3 regions of the Janthinobacterium sp. NFX145 genome follow, and region 2 is predicted to be linked to each of the others. Evidence: predicted binding sites of a transcription regulator. Region 2 holds the regulator's gene; each other region holds the start of a gene.
What was found. The regulator sigma-54, encoded in region 2, starts transcription at its own class of promoters, with help from an activator protein. The targets are predictions, from matches to a motif close to TGGCANGNAANCTGCTTT.
Positions count from the first base shown of each region.

Region 1: the regulator sigma-54 is predicted to act here: its motif matches at 1,613-1,630, upstream of adh (aldehyde dehydrogenase).
Region 3: the regulator sigma-54 is predicted to act here: its motif matches at 1,744-1,761, upstream of pedF (cytochrome c-550 PedF).

Region 1 is NZ_CP187360.1:5,291,848-5,296,009, reverse strand. Features, by position in the region: gene ACPJXG_RS23625 (TonB-dependent receptor family protein) at 1-303, opposite strand, end outside; gene ACPJXG_RS23620 (beta-propeller fold lactonase family protein) at 508-1,464, shown strand; gene adh (aldehyde dehydrogenase) at 1,717-3,237, shown strand; gene ACPJXG_RS23610 (DUF779 domain-containing protein) at 3,293-3,688, shown strand; gene ACPJXG_RS23605 (PQQ-dependent methanol/ethanol family dehydrogenase) at 3,744-4,162, shown strand, end outside.
Region 2 is NZ_CP187360.1:5,795,851-5,800,012, reverse strand. Features, by position in the region: gene lptC (LPS export ABC transporter periplasmic protein LptC) at 1-425, shown strand, start outside; gene lptA (lipopolysaccharide transport periplasmic protein LptA) at 451-1,032, shown strand; gene lptB (LPS export ABC transporter ATP-binding protein) at 1,032-1,787, shown strand; gene ACPJXG_RS25990 (RNA polymerase factor sigma-54) at 1,792-3,270, shown strand; gene hpf (ribosome hibernation-promoting factor, HPF/YfiA family) at 3,340-3,702, shown strand; gene ACPJXG_RS25980 (enoyl-CoA hydratase/isomerase family protein) at 3,838-4,162, shown strand, end outside.
Region 3 is NZ_CP187360.1:5,296,884-5,301,045, reverse strand. Features, by position in the region: rRNA gene ACPJXG_RS23645 (23S ribosomal RNA) at 1-1,336, shown strand, start outside; rRNA gene rrf (5S ribosomal RNA) at 1,473-1,585, shown strand; gene pedF (cytochrome c-550 PedF) at 1,797-2,282, shown strand; gene ACPJXG_RS23630 (substrate-binding periplasmic protein) at 2,298-3,131, shown strand; gene ACPJXG_RS23625 (TonB-dependent receptor family protein) at 3,186-4,162, opposite strand, start outside.

The DNA of each region.
Region 1 (4,162 bases), 500 kb from region 2:
GATCTGCAAGTCTTGCGCGTAGTTCTGGCGGTTTTGCACAACCAGCCCTGGCACGGCGGCCAGCGCTTCCGACGCGTTGACGCGGATTTGGCCATCCTGGATGCGGGCGCTGTCGACGACGTCGATCGAGGCCGGCACTTCCTGGCTGGGGTGGGCGATGCGGCTGCCGCTGACGACCACCGTATCCATCAGTTGCCCGTTGGCCAGGTCAGCTGCCTCGGCGGCAAAGACGTGGGGGGCGAGGGTGGCGCTGCCGGCGACAAACAGGCTGGCGATGGTGTTCAGGCGGAAACGATGCTGCATGCGGATTCTCCAATGTGATTAAAAGCCTGCTTTGGTCGCGTGCGCGGCGCAGGTCTGCATAGTTGTATCAAGCAATATGCCTGCCATGTCTCCATTGGTGGGCTGAAATTATACGCGTGTCAGTGGCACGGCGTTTGCATACAGCAATGTTCAGATGCGCCGATGCCGCGCGCTTTTCCTGTGTTTTGCCATCGAAAGGTGATTATGCCCAACTTCTTCCCGCGCTTGCGCCAGGTGTGCTGGCTGCTGCCTGCGCTCGCCAGCAGCGCCCTCCAGGCCGCTCCATTTGCTTATGTTCCCAATGAAAAATCGGGCACCTTGAGCGTGATCGATACGGCGACCGATCAGGTCGTGCGCCAGATCGCCGCGGGCAAGCGTCCGCGCGGCATTGCCGCCGACCCCAGCGGACGGCAATTGTTTGTCACGGACGCGGCCAGCAGCGCCTTGCTGCTGATCGATAACGCTGGCGGCGCGCCCGTGCGCACGGTGGCGCTGGGCAAGTCGCCGGAAGGTGTCAGCGCTTCGCAAGATGGTAGTCATGTGGCCGTGGCCGTCGAGGAAAACAATAGCGTGGCCTTGCTCGACGGGCATACAGGCAGCTTGCTTGCCGATATCAAGGTGCACGGACGTAACCCGGAACATGCCGTTTTCAGCCCCGATGGGCGCTGGCTGCTGGTCAGCGCGGAAGAGGCCGAGCAAGTCGACGTCATTGATGTGGCACAACGCCGCCAGGTCGCGTCCATTGCCGTGGGCTTGCGTCCGCGCGGCATCGGCTTCAGTCCGGACTCGGACCGTGCCTACGTGGCGTGCGAACTGGTCAATGCCGTCTACGTCATCGACATGGCCGCGCGCAAGGCCATCGCCACCATTCCTGCGGGCAAGAATGCCAACGGCATCGTGGTCCACCCCAGCGGCAAGCAGGTGTATGTCTCGAACGGTATCGATGGCACGGTGATGGTGATCGACACGGCCAGCAACAAGGTGACGGCCACTATTCCCGTCGGCAAACGCCCGTGGAATATGGCCATCACGCCCGATGGCGCCAAGCTGTACGTGGCCAATGGCCGCTCGAACAGCGTTTCCGTCATCGACACGGCCAGCGCGCAGAAGGTGGCCGATATTGCCGTGGGCGAATTGCCATGGGGCGTGGTGATTCGCTAGTGGCACAGGCGCAGGTGTTCCAGTCTGGTACACCTGTTCCATTGTGCAGCGGCTCAAGCCCGGGCATGCGTTGAAAAGCGCGCCGGTATTGATGCCGCGCCCTTGCAACAAGGGTAAAACCGGCTAAGTTTGTAGTGGGATGGCGAGCTGGCACGGCATTTGCGGAAGACCCCGTGTACTCACCCCATCTGTACCAGGACGTTTGATTTTAATTAAAGCAATTCCATTCTAATTAACCCGATAGAGGACGACATGAATCTCGCAGACATCAGCAAACTGGGCGTAGCCAATCCTTTCAAACAACGCTATGACAATTACATCGGCGGCAAATTCGTTGCCCCAGTAAAAGGTGAATACTTTCCTAACATCACACCGATCACCGGCTTGCCATTTTGCGAAATCGCCCGCTCCACGGCGGAAGACGTCGAACTGGCGCTGGACGCCGCGCATGCCGCCAAGGATGCCTGGGGCAAGACCTCGCCTGCGGAGCGCGCCAATATCCTGAACCGCATCGCCGACCGCATCGAGCAGAACCTGAGCCTGATCGCCACGGCGGAAACCATTGACAACGGCAAGCCGATCCGCGAAACGATGAATGCCGACATTCCGCTGGCCATCGACCATTTCCGTTATTTTGCCGGCTGCATCCGCGCGCAGGAAGGTTCTGTCGCGCAAATCGATGCGGAAACCTATGCCTACCACTACCACGAGCCGCTCGGTGTCGTGGGTCAGATCATTCCGTGGAATTTCCCGATTCTGATGGCCGTGTGGAAACTGGCACCAGCTTTGGCCGCCGGCAATTGCGTGGTACTTAAGCCGGCCGAGCAGACGCCAGCGTCCATCATGGTGTTGATCGAGCTGATCGGCGACCTGCTGCCGCCGGGCGTGTTGAACATCATCAACGGTTTCGGCCTGGAAGCGGGCAAGCCGCTGGCGTCGAGCAAGCGCATCGCCAAGATCGCCTTTACGGGCGAAACGGGCACGGGTCGTTTGATCATGGGTTACGCCGCGCAAAACCTGATTCCCGTCACCCTGGAGCTGGGCGGCAAGTCGCCGAACATCTTCTTTGAAGACGTGATGGATGCGGACGACGAGTATTTCGACAAGTGCCTGGAAGGCTTCACCATGTTCGCGCTGAACCAGGGCGAAGTATGCACCTGCCCATCGCGCGTGCTGATCCAGGAATCGATCTACGAGAAATTCATCGAACGCGCCCTGAAGCGCGTGGCGGCCATCAAGCAGGGCAACCCGCTTGACTCGTCCACCATGATCGGTGCGCAGGCGTCGCAGGAGCAGCTGGAAAAAATCCTGTCCTACCTCGACATCGGCCGCCAGGAAGGCGCCGAAGTGCTGGCCGGCGGCGAGCGCAACACGCAGGCGGGCGACCTGGAAGGCGGCTACTACGTGCGTCCGACCGTGTTCAAGGGCAATAACAAGATGCGTATCTTCCAGGAAGAAATCTTCGGGCCCGTCGTGTCCGTCACGACCTTCAAGGATGAGGCCGAAGCGCTGGCGATCGCCAACGACACCTTGTACGGCCTGGGCGCCGGCCTGTGGACGCGTGACGGTTCGCGCGCCTTCCGCATGGGACGCGCCATCCAGGCGGGCCGCGTGTGGACCAATTGCTATCACCTGTATCCGGCCCACGCCGCGTTCGGCGGTTACAAGCAATCGGGTATCGGCCGCGAAAACCACAAGATGATGCTCGATCACTACCAGCAAACGAAGAACTTGCTGGTGAGCTATAGCCCGAAAGCGCTGGGCTTCTTCTAAACCGGTACACGCGCCGCGCCTGTCAATCCAGGCGCGGCGCGCAGAAAGGGATGCCATGAGTGCAGCAATTGCCCGGGTGGTCGCCACCGATGCGGCGCTGGAAATGATGGACAAGTTGCGCCAGCGTCACGGCCCGCTGATGTTTTTCCAGTCGGGCGGTTGCTGCGACGGCAGCGCGCCCATGTGCTATGCGCTGGGCGAGTTCGATGTCAGCGATACCGATATCTATCTCGGCAATTTGAATGGCACACCGTTTTACATGGGACTCGAGCAATTCGAGTACTGGGAGCATACCCAGTTGATTATCGATGTGGTCGATGGCAATGGCGGCATGTTTTCACTCGACAACGGTACGGGCAAGCGCTTCCTGACGCGCTCGCGCCTGTTCACCGATGAAGAGTACGCGCTGTTGCATGCCCAGCCGCATGAGCACGACAGAAAAAGTACCTGAGAGTTACACACACATACTAATAAAACAGAGGGAGATGATTGTGCAGAAAAAAATCATGGGGATCGTCGTCGGTTTGGGATTGGCATCCTTGGCCTCATTGGCCCAGGCGGCCGACGTGGGCAATGTCACGAATGCCATGCTCGACAGCACGGCGAAGAATCCGGCCAGCGTGCTGTCGTTTGGCATGGGCACGCAGGGCCAGCGTTATTCGCCGTTGACGCAAATCAATGACAAGACCGTGGCCAAGCTGGTGCCGGCCTGGTCGTTCTCGTTTGGTGGCGAAAAACAGCGGGGCCAGGAATCGCAGCCGCTTATTCACAACGGCAAGATGTTCGTTACTGCATCGTATTCGCGCATCTTTGCCGTCGACTTGAAAACGGGCGCCAAGCTGTGGAAGTATGAGCATCGCTTGCCGGACGGCATCATGCCATGCTGCGACGTGGTCAACCGCGGCGCCGCCCTGTACGGCAACCT
Region 2 (4,162 bases):
TGACGGGCAAACCCAGCTATATCGTGTCGGGCACCAAGCTCACGCATTATCCGGCCGACGATTCGTCCGATATCGACCAGCCCTTCGTGCGCAAGCTCACGCCCGGCATGCCGCCGTTGAACATGAACGCGGAACTGGCGCATATCGACCAGGACAATACCCGGCTGCAACTGCACCGCAAGGTCGTGATCGACCGCGTGGCCAGTCCGAAGGCGCAGAACCTGACGGTCAGGACGGAAGCGCTGACGGTGTTCCCGGATGAGGAAAGAATGGAAACGGACGTGCCTGTCGATATCCTGACGGGCGCCTCGCGCCTCAATGGCGTCGGCATGAAGGCCAATAACGCCACCGGCGTGGTGGAAGTGCAGAATGCGCTGCGCATGGTCCTACCGCCGAAACCGCGCCCGGCCGCGGCGGCAAAATGACAGAATGAAACAAGGAAACCATACTATGAAGAAGATCTTGCTGTTGACCGTATTTTCCCTGGCCATCATGGGCGTGGCGCATGCCGAGAAGGCCGATTCCGAGAAGGAAGCCGTCATCACGGCACGCAGCGGCCACGTCGATGACGTCAAGCAGGTGCGCACCCTGACGGGCGACGTCGTGCTGGTGAAAGGCACCCTGACCATGAAGGCGGGCCGGGCCCTGATCACGGAAGATCCGCAAGGCTACCAGTTCATTACCTTCTGGGCCGATCCCGGCAAGCTGGCCACCTTCCGCCAGAAGCGCGATGGCGCGGGCGACCTGTGGGTCGAAGGCGAAGCGGAGCGCGTGGAATACGACAACAAGACGGAAGTGGTGAAACTGTTTTCCAGAGCCAAGCTGACCCGCCTGGAAGGCACGAAAGTCACCGACGTGGCCAACGGCGCCTTCATCTCGTATGACAGCCGCAAGGAAGTGTTTGCGATGGAAAATTCCAACAGCGGCACCAGCACGCCCGATGGCGGCAGCGTGCGCATGGTGATCCAGCCGAAGACCAAGGCGCCGGCGGCGGAGAAAGCGCCGGCCACGCCCGCGCCAGGAAAGAAATAATGGAAAATACACGTTGCGGCAGCACCCTGATCGTTCGCGGTCTGCAAAAAACCTATGGCAAGCGGCAAGTCGTGCATGATGTCTCGCTGCAAGTCGAATGCGGCGAAGTGGTGGGTTTGCTGGGCCCGAACGGCGCCGGCAAGACCACCTCGTTCTACATGATCGTCGGCCTGGTGCCGTCGGACGGCGGCAGCATCGATATCAGCGGCGTGGACATTTCCAGCCTGCCGATTCACCGCCGCGCGCAGATGGGCCTGTCTTACCTGCCGCAGGAAGCGTCCGTTTTCCGCAAGCTGACGGTGGAAGACAATATCCGCGCCGTGCTGGAAATCCAGACCGTCGAAGGCCGTCCTTTGAAGAAGGCCGAGATCGAGGAGCGCCTGGACAAATTGCTGGCCGACTTGCAGATTGAAAAGCTGCGCGAGAACCAGGCCCTGTCCCTGTCGGGCGGCGAGCGCCGCCGCGTGGAAATCGCCCGCGCGCTGGCCACCGATCCCCGTTTCGTGCTGCTCGACGAGCCGTTCGCCGGCGTCGATCCGATCGCCGTGATCGAGATCCAGCGCATCGTGCGTTTCTTGAAGGAGCGCAATATCGGCGTGCTGATCACCGATCATAATGTGCGCGAGACGCTGGGTATCTGCGACCGTGCCTACATCATCAACCAGGGCTCGGTGCTGGCGTCGGGACGCCCCGACGACATCATCGCGAACGAGTCGGTACGCCGGGTCTATCTGGGCGAACACTTCCGCATGTAAGCCAATGAAACAATCATTGCAGCTGCGCACTTCGCAGCACCTGGCACTGACGCCGCAGTTGCAGCAATCGATACGCCTGTTGCAATTGTCTACCCTGGAATTGCACCAGGAACTAGAGCAATTGCTGACGGACAATCCCTTGCTCGAACGCCTCGACGATCCGCTCGACCGTTCGCTGCGCCTGCTTTCCGACGGCGCCTTGAGTTCCACGGCGGCGCCGGCCGAAGCGCCGCCCCAGCCGCCAGGCCAGGACGCGCCCGCCGCGCCGGCCGAAGCGGAAACCTTTGACGGCGAGGCGGGCGACAGTCCGGCTGCCGCGGACGGTGGCGACAGCGACTGGAGCGAGGCGAGCCGCGGCAAGGCGCCAGACGATGAAGATTCGCGTCCGCAGCTGGAGGCCCATCACTGCACCCTGCGCGAGCACCTGATGGAGCAGATGCGCGTGACGGTGCTCGAATTGCGCGACCGCGCGCTGGTCGAGTTGATCATCGATGCGCTCGACGACAATGGCTACCTGGAAGAGTCGCTCGACGACATCCTGGCGCGCCTGCCGGAAGAGCTGGAAATCGACGCCGACGAGATGCGCACGGCCTTGTCGCTGCTGCAAAGTTTCGATCCGCCGGGCGTGGGCGCGCGCAATGCGTCCGAATGCCTGGCGCTGCAGATCAAGCGCTTGCCGCACATCGCCATGGTGACGCGGCGCATGGCCCTCGTCATCGTGGAAAAGCACCTGGCCTGGTTTGCCCAGCGCGATTTCAATAAGCTGAAAAAAGCCCTCGATTGCGACGAGGAAGACTTGCGCGAAGCGCAGACGGTGATTCGCCAGTGCAATCCGCATCCGGGCGCCGTGTTCGCCTCGGACGTGTCCGATTACGTGGTGCCCGACGTCGTCGTCAAGCGCGCGCGCAATGGCTGGCAAGTGACCCTGAATAACGACGTCATGCCGCGCCTGCGCGTCAATGCCATGTACGCCAACTTGCTCAAGCAGGGCAAGGGCGAGGGTGCCATGGGCGCACAGTTGCAGGAAGCCAAGTGGCTGATCAAGAATATGCGCCAGCGCTTCGACACCATCCTGCGCGTGGCACAGGCGATAGTAGAAAGACAAAAGAACTTTTTCTCGCATGGGGCCGTTGCCATGCGCCCCCTTGTGCTCCGTGAAATAGCTGATACACTGGGTTTACACGAGAGTACTATCTCGCGGGTAACAACTCAAAAGTACATGCTGACCCCGCACGGCATGTTCGAGTTGAAATATTTCTTTGGTAGCCACGTCGCCACCGAAGCGGGGGGCGAAGCGTCATCGACGGCGATACGGGCATTGATCGTGCAACTGACAGGAGCAGAAGACCCTAAAAATCCTTTATCCGACAGTAAGATTGCGGACATGCTGGGGGAACAAGGCATGGTGATTGCGCGACGTACTGTTGCCAAATACCGGGAAGCGTTGAAAATTCCGCCAGTGAGCCTGCGTAAGTGTTTGTAAGTTTTTTTCGGTTCCTCTGCGGGCCGGATAGGATGGACCGCACGAACCCGATCATCTTTAGGAGTGTGTATGAATCTCACCATCAGCGGACATCATCTCGAAGTGACACCAGCCATCCGTGAATACGTACAAACGAAGCTGGAGCGCGTGAAACGTCATTTCGATCAAGTCATCGATATCGCCGTGATTCTGACCGTGGATAACCTCAAAGAGAAAGAAAAACGTCAAAAGGCTGAAGTCAACCTGCGTTTGAGCGGCAAGACTGTCTATGTGGAAAGCCTGGCGCACGACCTGTACGCCGCGATCGATACCCTGATCGACAAGCTCGATAGGCAAGTGATGAAATACAAAACCAAAGTGCAAGGGCACGGTAAAGAGGCGATCAAGCATCTGCCAGACAACTCCGAGGAAGACGCCGTCGTCGCCGTTTAAGGCCACCCGCTTCCAGCAGTTGTGATCAACTAAGGGCGCACATCTTGCGCCCTTTTTTGCGCCTGGACCTGTTGAACGCAATCTTCCCCGCGCAAGGGCTAGAATGTTTGCACTTTCACTTCTTTCCTGCCTGCCATGAGCGACTTCGTCCAGACCTCCATCCGCAACCGCACCGGGCACATCGTGCTCGACCGTCCGAAAGCCTTGAATTCCCTGTCGCTGGAGATGGTGCGCGCCCTGAGTGCGGTCTTGCTGGCCTGGCGCGATGATCCGCACGTGGACGCCGTGGTGATCCGATCGAGCAGCGAAAAAGCCCTGTGCGCCGGCGGCGATATCCGCTTCTTTTACGATGCGGGACTGGCCACGCCGCAAGGCGGCAGTGCCCAGCTGGAAGATTTCTTTACCGAAGAATACGCCTTAAATCATGTGATTCATTTCTATCCGAAACCGTATATTGCCG
Region 3 (4,162 bases), 500 kb from region 2:
AGTGGTTCCAAGAAAAGCCTCTAAGCTTCAGTCATACGAGACCGTACCGCAAACCGACACAGGTGGGCGAGATGAGTATTCTAAGGCGCTTGAGAGAACTCGGGAGAAGGAACTCGGCAAATTGGTACCGTAACTTCGGGAAAAGGTACGCCCCGGTAGCTTGATTGGTTTACTCCATGAGGGTGAAAGGGTTGCAATAAACTGGTGGCTGCGACTGTTTAATAAAAACACAGCACTCTGCAAACACGAAAGTGGACGTATAGGGTGTGACGCCTGCCCGGTGCTGGAAGATTAAATGATGGGGTGCAAGCTCTTGATTGAAGTCCCAGTAAACGGCGGCCGTAACTATAACGGTCCTAAGGTAGCGAAATTCCTTGTCGGGTAAGTTCCGACCTGCACGAATGGCGTAACGATGGCCACACTGTCTCCTCCCGAGACTCAGCGAAGTTGAAATGTTTGTGATGATGCAATCTACCCGCGGCTAGACGGAAAGACCCCATGAACCTTTACTGTAGCTTTGCATTGGACTTTGAACCAATCTGTGTAGGATAGGTGGGAGGCTTTGAAGCGGGGACGCTAGTTCTCGTGGAGCCAACCTTGAAATACCACCCTGGTTTGTTTGAGGTTCTAACCTTGGTCCGTTATCCGGATCGGGGACAGTGCATGGTAGGCAGTTTGACTGGGGCGGTCTCCTCCTAAAGTGTAACGGAGGAGTTCGAAGGTACGCTAGATACGGTCGGACATCGTGTTGATAGTGCAATGGCATAAGCGTGCTTAACTGCGAGACTGACAAGTCGAGCAGGTACGAAAGTAGGACATAGTGATCCGGTGGTTCTGTATGGAAGGGCCATCGCTCAACGGATAAAAGGTACTCTGGGGATAACAGGCTGATTCCTCCCAAGAGTTCATATCGACGGGGGAGTTTGGCACCTCGATGTCGGCTCATCACATCCTGGGGCTGTAGCCGGTCCCAAGGGTATGGCTGTTCGCCATTTAAAGTGGTACGTGAGCTGGGTTTAAAACGTCGTGAGACAGTTTGGTCCCTATCTGCCGTGGGCGTTGGAAATTTGAAGGGGGGCTGCTCCTAGTACGAGAGGACCGGAGTGGACGAACCTCTGGTGTACCGGTTGTCACGCCAGTGGCATTGCCGGGTAGCTAAGTTCGGAAGAGATAACCGCTGAAAGCATCTAAGCGGGAAACTTGCCTTGAGATGAGATTTCCCAGAGCCTTGAGCTCTTTGAAGGGTCGTTCGAGACCAGGACGTTGATAGGCTGGGTGTGGAAGTGCAGTAATGCATTAAGCTAACCAGTACTAATTGCCCGTACGGCTTGTCCCTATAACCTTAGCAGGTACAGAGGATAAGACGGTACAACGTTGCGTGTGTGTTGATACTACTATTCATTACCAATCTTTGCTTCTTCCAGATTCAGGCTTTGTCGTCCTACAGGAGACAAATGCCAGTACAAGTTATGCCTGATGACCATAGCAAGTTGGTCCCACCCCTTCCCATCCCGAACAGGACCGTGAAACAACTTTGCGCCGATGATAGTGCTGCAACCAGTGTGAAAGTAGGTTATCGTCAGGCTTGTTATTCGAAAAAACCCCTTCCGGTGATCCGGTTGGGGTTTTTTTACGTCTGGTGGTTTTGTCTGGCGCTGTCGGATTACACGCGCGGTGACACAAATACGTGTTGCAGCTGTTCCAAATTGATACATGGGCGGCCGGATGTGGGGCATAAGTGCATGGCATGGCATTTGCTCTTCTTGGGTATTGACTAAAAAACCAAGGAGACCAGCATGACCTATTCCATTCGTACCCTGCTCGGCGTTGCCGCCGCCGGCGCCGTTGCCCTCACTTCCCTGCTGACCTTGCCGCATGCCTATGCGCACGGCAATGTCACGCCGCAAGGCGTCGACACCACCGGCTTGCCCAAGGTGGGCGACAAGTGGCTCGAACAAAACCCGTATCGTGGCAACAAGCTGGCCTTGACTGTAGGCACGTCGGCTTACAACCAGAATTGCGCCCGCTGCCATGGCATCGAAGCCATTTCGGGCGGCATTGCGCCGGATTTGCGCCAGCTGGACCGCGATTGTTTTGGTATCAAGAATGAGACAAAGAAACAGGCTTGCTACAAGGAGACGGACAATTACTACCTGACCACCATCCGCCACGGTAAAGTGCGCAATGGCGCCGTGTACATGCCGCCGTTCGAAGGCGTATTTAATCAGGAAGCCATGTGGGCCATCAAGACCTATCTGGAAACCCGTAGAGAATCGAACTGATCACGAAGGAGTCCCATGCGTTCATTTCAATTCCGGGGCGCGCGCGCGATGATCTCGCTCGCTTGCCTGGCGCTGTGCGCAGCCGCGCCGGCGCGCGCCGACTGGCAGAAAGTGCAGCAGTCGGGCAGCCTGAAAGTGGCTGTGTACAACGAGTTCGCGCCGTTTTCCGACAAGGGGGCGGGCATCGATATCGACATCGCCGAAGCGCTGGCGAAAAAGTTGGGCTTGAAACTGAGCTTGCTGCCATTTCCCGCCGGCGAAAACCTGAACGATGACTTGCGCAATATGGTGTGGAAGGGGCATTACCTTGGTTATGGCCCCGCCGATGTGATGTTGCATGTGCCGGTCGACAAGAAGTTGATGGCGGATAACGACAAGGTCGAGATCTTCGCGCCGTATTACGTGGAAACCGTGCGCCTGGCGCGCAGTGCGCAAGCGGTGCCGCAATTCGATGGCGTCGCTTCGCTGGCTGGCAAGCGCATCGGCGTGGAAAAGGTATCGATCGCCGCCATGCTGATGCTGGGCGAAGATAATGGCAAGTACCGCGACGATGTGCGCATCTTCGATACGGCCGCCGAAGCCTTGCAACAATTGCAGGCGGGCAAGCTCGACGCCGTGTTAGCGAACCGTTCGGAAATCGAATCGGTGCTGAAAAGCGATCCCGCTTTCCCCTTGAGCGAAGTGGCGTTCGCCCGCTTGCCGCGCGCGGGCTGGGCCGTGGGCCTGGCCGTCAGCAAGCAACAACTCGACGTGGCCAAGTTGCTGCAAGCAGCCATGAATGAGATGGCTGCCAGCGGTGAATTGAAAACCATCTTTGAAAAGTATGGCGTGAAGGAGGCGCGGCCGTAACAGGCCATGCTGTATGTGAAGCCCGCACATCGGAAGATGTACGGGCTTTTTGTTTTAGAAACTGTACTGGGCGCTAACCCCCAGCAGCCAGTTACGTCCCGGCGCCGCTTCATAGTAGCGTTTGTTGCTGTCGCCGACGATGACGGAGCCCACGTAGGTTTTGTCGAAAAGATTGTTCAGGCGGGCAAATTCCTTGAAGCGCCAATTCCCCACGTTTTGTTTGGCGTTGAAGCGCGCATTGAACACCGTATAGCCGGGCGCCGGTTTTTCGATGTTGCTGTCTTCCGCGTAGACCTGGTTGCTGGCCACGCTTTCCAGCGCCGCGCCAAAACGGTCGAGCGTGTCTTTCCAGGCCAGTTCCGCGAACAGATTGGCGCTGGGCACGCCCGGCAAGCGGCTGCCTTCGCGCACGCTGCCAAACGCCTGGTCATACACGGCGTGCAGGCTGGTCAGTGCCACTTTTGTCGTGAAGCCATATGGCAAGTTCGAGTCCAGCGACACTTCCATACCCTGACGCAAGGTTTTACCCGCATTGCGATAGCTGGTGCGCCCGCCGCTGGACTTGTCGACCACCAATTCGTCGTTGGTCTTGATCTGGAACACGGCCGCGTTTACGTGCGTGTTGTTGGCGATTCTGGCCTTGATCCCCGCTTCCAGGTTGGTGCTGGTGGCCGGTTTCAGTTGGTAATTGAAACCGCCACCGGTGCCCGAGTAAAACAGCTCATTCAAGGTGGGCGCTTCGAAGCCGCGCGCGGCGCTGGCGTAGACGTTGACGTTCGGCGTCAGTTTATACAGCAGACCCAGCACCGGTGTCGTGTGGCTGAACTCCAGGCTGCCGCTGTCGTTGCCATTGCCGAGGAAATGGTCGTCGACCGCCACTTTCATCTTGCTGTAGCGCAAACCTGCGCTGAGCAGCCATGGGCCGCTTTGCCATTCCGCCTGGATATAGGGATCGAGGCTGGAGACGACATTTTGCTCGTCGCGGCGCAGCTTGCCTTTTACGCCAAACGTGTTGCCGATGTAATTTTCAT